DNA from 3 places in the Tardiphaga sp. 709 genome. Region 1 is predicted to be linked to each of the others. Evidence: riboswitches for the same ligand, from Rfam matches in the RefSeq annotation. Region 1 holds a riboswitch; each other region holds the start of a gene.
What was found. A riboswitch is a leader RNA that binds a small molecule or an ion and turns the genes downstream of it on or off. The one in region 1 is predicted to bind cobalamin.

Region 1 (2,264 bases):
GCGTCAGGTGGTCGTACGACGGCTCGGCCTGACGCCCAGCCAGTATCGGGCCAGCTTTCGCGCGGTCTGATTCTGCTCAGGCGAGTTGCAGCGAAGAAATCGGATCGCTGGCGGGGAAGCTGTCCATCAGCGCCTCGTTCAGCATCTCGTCGAGCCGGCGCCGGGCGGTCTGCTCCGTCGTCTCGAACGCCGCGAGTGCGCCCGGATGCTCGACGAAAGCGTTGAGTTTGATCCTCTCAGTGGTCGTTACCAGGTTGCGCATCGCATCCTCCATCGGTTGATGACGGTGTTTTGCGCCTCACGGTCCTTTCGGACAACGAATCGCATCGTTCAGAAACGGCCAACGACCCCGCGGTTTCCGCCACGCAAGCGGTTGTCCACTGAACCAACAGCCCTACCGAATTTGTTGCGTTCGGCGCCAATGCTCGCTTGACACTTCACCGCAGGTCACACCAAATGTAGACGTCACGGTCCGCCCTGTCGCAAGACTTGGTGGCTAAGAGGGAAGCCGGTAAAGACGTTGTTTTGCGTCATATTCCGGCGCTGCCCCCGCAACTGTAAGCAGTGAGTCTGTTTCGATTGAAGTCACTGATGCGCAAGCATCGGGAAGGCTGAAACAGACATTGACCTGCGAGCCAGGAGACCTGCCGCGACACCAGAACGTCCATGGGCGGGGTGTCCCAGCGGTCGCTTGCAGGCAATGCCGGCGGATCTCCGCCGTGTATTTTGCAGCGTCCTTTCGGCCCCAGCCCCCATTGCTTGATGCATCACACGGGGTCTTGCCGATGCCTACTTCATCTTCTGTTTTGTCCAACGGACGCGATGCGGCTCATGCGCCGCTGATTCAACTGTCGCCGGAAACGCTCGCTGCGCCTGCGCGCGAACCCTCAATGCAGATCATCCGGCGCAACGGCACCGTATCTCCCTTCGACGGCAGCAAGATTTCCGTGGCCATGACCAAGGCTTTCCTTGCGGTCGAGGGCCACACGGCAGCGGCGTCGCGCCGCGTCCATGAGGCGGTGGAACAACTGACCGGCGAAGTCGTGGCGGCGCTGACGCGCCGCGTCGGTGAAGGCCGCACCTTCCATATCGAGGACGTCCAGGATCAGGTGGAACTGGCGCTGATGCGCAGCGAGCACCACAAGGTGGCCCGCGCCTATGTGCTGTATCGCGAAGAACGCGCGCGGACCCGCGCCGAGGAACTGGCCGCCAAGCCGGCGCTCGTCTCCACCGCACCGGTGCTGCATGTCACGCTCGCCAACGGCACCCGTGCGCCGCTCGATTCGGCGCGTCTGGCGCTGATCGTCAACGAGGCCTGCGCCGGTCTCGACGGAGTCGATGCCGCCCCGGTGCTCGAGGAAACCCGCCGCAATCTCTATGACGGCATCACGCTGGATGAACTGGCACTGGCCGGCATCATGGCCGCGCGCACGCTGGTGGAGCAGGAGCCGAACTACACCTTTGTCAGCGCCCGCCTGCTCCTCGACAAGCTGCGCACCGAAGTTCTGTCCTTCGTTCACGGCAGCCCGACCCACGCGTCACAGGCCGATATGACGACGCGTTACGCCGAATATTTCAGCGCCTATATCAAGACCGGCATTGCGGCGGAGCTGCTCGATCCCGAACTCGCGCGCTTCGATCTCAAGCGAATCGCTGCCGCGCTGAAGCCGGAAGGGGACCTTCAGTTCCAGTTCCTGGGCCTGCAGACGCTCTATGACCGCTACTTCCTGCATGTGCAGGGCAATCGCATCGAACTGCCCCAGGCCTTCTTCATGCGCGTAGCCATGGGCCTCGCGCTACGCGAGATCGACCGCGAAGCCCGCGCCATCGAATTCTATAATCTGCTGTCGTCGTTCGACTTCATGGCCTCGACGCCGACGCTGTTCAATTCGGGCACGCTGCGTCCGCAGCTGTCGTCCTGCTTCCTCACGACCGTAGCCGACGATCTCGACGGCATCTTCAAGTCGGTGAAGGACAATGCGCTGCTGGCGAAATATTCCGGTGGTCTCGGTAATGACTGGACCCGCGTGCGCGGCCTCGGTGCCCACATCAAGGGCACCAACGGCGAGAGCCAGGGCGTGGTGCCATTCCTCAAGGTCGCCAACGATACGGCCATCGCCGTCAATCAGGGCGGCAAGCGCAAGGGCGCGGTCTGCGCCTATCTCGAGACCTGGCACATCGACATCGAAGAATTCCTCGATCTCCGCAAGAACACCGGCGACGACCGCCGCCGCACCCACGACATGAACACCGCCAACTGGGTG
Region 2 (2,264 bases), 950 kb from region 1:
GTATTTGTGCGCGGCGCGGAATTCATCGAGCGTTTCGGCGACCTTCGCCTTCTCCGGCACGGTTATGGTGTTTTTCCAGATCGTGCCATCCGGCAATTTCACTTCGGGCAGGATCGGACCGTCAGCATAAATCGTATCGCCGGAATGGATCAGGAAATCCGGGTTGTGCTTGCGCATGGTGGCGAAGGTGACCATGCCGCCATCCTCGGCATTGATGCCCCAGCCCTGCCCGGCGACATCGCCGCCCCAGACAAAGGATACATCGCGGCGATCGGCCGGCGCGGTGCGAAAGCGGCCGATCACAGGTTCGCTGACGATTTCGGGATGCGACAGATCGCGGAATTTGACGCGGTAGAAGATGTCCTGTCCCGCGGGCAGATTATCGAGCAACAGCTTCGCCGTGAAATCGCTCTCGGGCAGCGCCGTGATAACCGGCAACATGCGCACATTGCTGAAGGATTCGGTCGTGGCGACTTCCACCATCATCTGCGCCGGGCGATCGGCGCGCGACCAGATCATGCCGCTGCTCGTCCCGACATCGCCGGACTGCACGCCATGCGACACGACCGGACGATCCTGCGCGCGGCTGAGGTAAGGCATCGCCAGGAAGCTTGCGCCTGTTACGGCTGAGTGCGCGAGGAAGCGGCGACGGGATAAACGTAGTGCCATGGCGAACTCCTGATCCTGGCTCTGGCACCAGTGGCTCTAGGCAGATCGCTTGACGCTGCGATGACAGGTGATGCGCAATATCAACACCCGCCAAAGCAAGCTGCGAATGACTGGCAGCTTGATTGACACATTTGGAAATTTCACCTTAACGTGAATGCGACGGTTCCCCTTCGGGGATCAAAAGGGAATGCGGTGAGGGGGATCCCCCGATTCCGCGGCTGCCCCCGCAACTGTAAGCGGCGAGCCTGCGCCAAGAGCCACTGGGTATTCACCTGGGAAGGCGGCGACAGGCACTGACCCGCGAGCCAGGAGACCTGCCGCCAGTCGTGGTCACACGCGAGCACATTGGGCGGGGTGTCCTGGTGGAAGTCACACTGCCTGTTTGAAAGCGGCGGGGCGACTTGGTTTGCGGTGACGTGCCACGTAACCGCGAGTCCTGTTCATGACCTCCGTTTCTCCAGTCGCATTGAAGCGACATACGCCCTTTCTTTATTCTATTGCTCTCTCCTGCTTGTTGTGTCCGAGTGAAAGCTGGGCACAAGCTGCACAGCCCAGCCAGACGCTCGATCCTGTTGTAGTTCAGCCGTCAGCGACGCCTCAGCGGGCACGCCGCGCCACGAACGGCACTGCATCGCGCGCTGCGCGCTCGCGGCAGCAGCGCAATGTCGCCGCCAATACCGGCGCGCCGGTTGCCACGCCGACAGGCCCTGTCTTCGCAGCGCCGACGCTCAACCTCACCGGCACGACATCCACGGGCAGCCGCCTCGGCCTCACGCGCCTGCAGACGCCGGCCAGCGTCGAAGTGATCTCCGCCGAGACTATGGCCGAACGCGGCCAGCAGAACGTGGTCGATGCCGTCACGCAGAATGCTACCGGCTTTACGGCCATCGGCGAACCCGGCAATGGCGGCATCGCTTTCAGCACCCGCGGCTTCGCCGGAAGTGGCTCCGTCACTTCGCTTTATGACGGCACGCGCCTCTATGTCGGCTCCGGCACGGTGAACTTCCCCTTCGACACCTGGACCGCCGAGAAGATCGAAGTACTGCGCGGCCCGGCCTCCGTCATGTATGGCGAAGGCGCTATCGGCGGCGCCATCAACGTGATTTCGAAATTGCCGCTCTGGGTGCCACGCAACCAGGCTGAAATCTCGCTCGACAGCAACATGACGCGCCGCATCGCCCTCGATAGCGGCGGTCCGGTCAGCAAGGACGTTGCCTATCGCATCGCCGTCACCGGCAACGCGTCCGATGGCTGGGTCGATCGCGACAACACCTCGAACATCGCGCTGCACGCCGCGGTGCAGATCAAGCAGACCGAGGACATCACCTGGACGCTCTCCACCGACTATGGCGACCGCCATCCGTCAAAATATTTCGGCACGCCGCTGATCAATGGCCAGCTCAATGAGGCGATCCGCTTCAAGAACTACAATGTCAGCGACAGCAACATTCGCTATCAGGACAGCTGGAGCCAGGTAAAGACCGAGTGGCAGGTCAGTGACGGCATCACCCTGCGCAACACGCTCTATTACATGTATGCGAAGCGCCACTGGAAGGAGGTCGAGATCTACGGCTTCAACTCCGGCACCGGCCTGA
Region 3 (2,264 bases), 3.1 Mb from region 1:
AGTTTGGAGGAGTCGCGTGGCCGCGGAAGGTGTATCGGGGAAGGCGCCTGTTGCGTAATCGTAGGCCGAACGCGTGAACGAGTGGACGATGCCTGACTCAAGCCGAATGCCTTCGCCCGCATCGTAGCCGATGCGCGCGGAGCCGCCGACGCGATCGAAACTGTCGTTTTCGAGATTCGGAAACTTCGCTTCGAGGGCAGGGATGCGGTAGCCGTAACGCGAGAAGCCGTTGCTGTGCTGGCCGCCACCGGTGAAGGCATAGGACCATGGGCCGTTGGAGCCGGTCAGCGATCCCTGCGTGACGACGGTGCCATAGCTGCCGGCTTCCGTGCGCACATTGACCTGCGCGGGGCCGGAGCCCTTCTTGGTGATGATGTTGACCACACCGCTCATGGCATCGGATCCATAAAGCGCGCTCTGCGGTCCCTTCAGGACTTCAATGCGCTCGATGGCGGAGGGCGTGAACATGGCGAATTCGAAGTCGCCTGATGCGGCCGTGGGATCGTTGACGCGGATGCCGTCGATCATCACCAGCGTCTGGCCGGTATTGCCGCCGCGCAAGCGCACATTCGCGGTGCCGCCGGGGCCGCCGTTTTCCGTGATGTCGAGACCAGGCACGGTGCGCAGCGCATCGACCAGCGAGCCGGGATTGCTGGTCGCTATGGTCTCGCCTGACACCACGCTGATCGAACTGCCAGTGCGATTGAGTTGCTCGGGCGCTCTGTCCGCCGTCACCACGATTTCGGAGAGTTGCTCGGCACTAGACTGCGCATGCGCAGCACTGTGAGAGCAGGACAGAACAACAACGGCCGCAGTGCCTGCGGCCAAATTCCGGATAGTCATATAACCCCTTCCGTCGACCCACCGTCGAACGAGTGTGAAACTCGTTACCGGCCGGTCTCCTGGCTCGCGGTCGTCTCCCGGTCCGCCTTCCCGAATCTGCGATGCAAATTCAGTGGCTTTGTGGACCCGGAATGGCCGCTTACAGTTGCGGGGGCAGCCGCGGCATAGGGGATATTTCCCCGCACCGCATTCCCGTTTCACCTCCTTGCGGAGGCACCGATAACGACAGACAGGAAGCACAGCACGCCGCGCGGTGCAACAGCCATCGCCGCGTTGTGGACTCTATTGCTCGTGCTGTAGCGCGGCGAGCACGTCGTCGGGGCGTTCGACCATCATCATGTGGCCGGTGCCGGGCAGAATCACCGTGCGGGCGTTTTTCAATGCGGCAGCCAGGGTCTTGCCGGCCTTGGCAGGAGTCATCATGTCCCGTTCGCCGAGGATGAGCGTGACAGGGATATCGAGCTGGCCCGCAGCAGTCAGCGCATTCTGGTATGTATTGCAGGCGTTGAGATCGGCGAACAGCACGCCCGGCTTTGTGGCTTCGAGCACGCGCTGCGCGCCGCTATGCATCCACAGCCCCGGCGCGAGGCTGCCGCCGAGTTCGGCGCGAAAGCCGAGCCCCCAGATCGATACCATGTCGATGGCGGAATGCTGATTGGCTTCGGCATCCTTCAACAGATCCGGGCCGACGGTCATCGTTCCTGCCGTGCCCATCAGATCGAGGCGCGTGACTTTACCGGGATGCCGTGCGGCGGCCTCCAGCGCGATCAGCGAGCCCATGGAATGGCCGATCAGCCGCGCGGTCTTTGCGCCCGCTGCCTCGATCAATGCTGCGGTCCAGTCGGCGAGATCGGCGATGGTCGTGAGCGCTTCACCCTCTGAGCGTCCGTGGCCGGGCAGATCCGGCGCGAGCACCGCGAAGCCGTGATGCGCGAACCAGCGCGTATGCAGCGCCCAGGTCGAGTGATCGAAGCCGGCGCCGTGGATCATCACGACGACCGGGAGCGATGCATCAAATGTGCGGCCGCCATTCGCGATATAGGTCTCGTGACCGTTGACGGTGAGTTGCATCGCTCAGCCCTTCTGCGAGATGCGCAGCGCCTGCGCGAGGTCATCGATGATGTCATCGGCAGCTTCGATGCCGATGGAGAGGCGGATCAGCTCCTCGCCGATACCGGCGGCCTTGAGTTGCTCGGCGTCCATCTGCTGGTGCGTGGTGCTTCCGGGATGAATGACCAGTGTCTTGGCGTCGCCGACATTGGCAAGATGGCTGGTCAGCTTCAGCGCCTCGATGAATTTGCGACCGGCATTGCGGCCGCCCTTGATGCCGAAGGAGACGATGGAGCCGGCGCCGCGCGGCAGCAGGCGTTTCGCCAGCGCATAGTCCGGATGAGTCTCCAGCGACGGATGCAGCACCCAGT

Region 2: linked by a shared signal. The riboswitch ahead of RSO67_RS18795 (TonB-dependent siderophore receptor) and the one ahead of RSO67_RS23260 (ribonucleoside-diphosphate reductase subunit alpha) in region 1 are both predicted to bind cobalamin.
Region 3: linked by a shared signal. The riboswitch ahead of RSO67_RS08690 (TonB-dependent receptor plug domain-containing protein) and the one ahead of RSO67_RS23260 (ribonucleoside-diphosphate reductase subunit alpha) in region 1 are both predicted to bind cobalamin.

Annotation. Positions count from the first base shown of each region.
Region 1 covers NZ_CP135529.1:4,794,091-4,796,354, forward strand. Annotated here, with positions in the region: gene RSO67_RS23250 (GlxA family transcriptional regulator) at 1-70, shown strand, start outside; gene RSO67_RS23255 (hypothetical protein) at 77-262, opposite strand; cobalamin riboswitch at 452-667, shown strand; gene RSO67_RS23260 (ribonucleoside-diphosphate reductase subunit alpha) at 786-2,264, shown strand, end outside.
Region 2 covers NZ_CP135529.1:3,841,286-3,843,549, reverse strand. Annotated here, with positions in the region: gene RSO67_RS18800 (alkaline phosphatase D family protein) at 1-669, opposite strand, end outside; cobalamin riboswitch at 813-1,006, shown strand; gene RSO67_RS18795 (TonB-dependent siderophore receptor) at 1,112-2,264, shown strand, end outside.
Region 3 covers NZ_CP135529.1:1,710,887-1,713,150, reverse strand. Annotated here, with positions in the region: gene RSO67_RS08690 (TonB-dependent receptor plug domain-containing protein) at 1-843, opposite strand, end outside; cobalamin riboswitch at 875-1,079, opposite strand; gene RSO67_RS08685 (alpha/beta hydrolase) at 1,126-1,914, opposite strand; gene RSO67_RS08680 (O-acetylhomoserine aminocarboxypropyltransferase) at 1,918-2,264, opposite strand, start outside.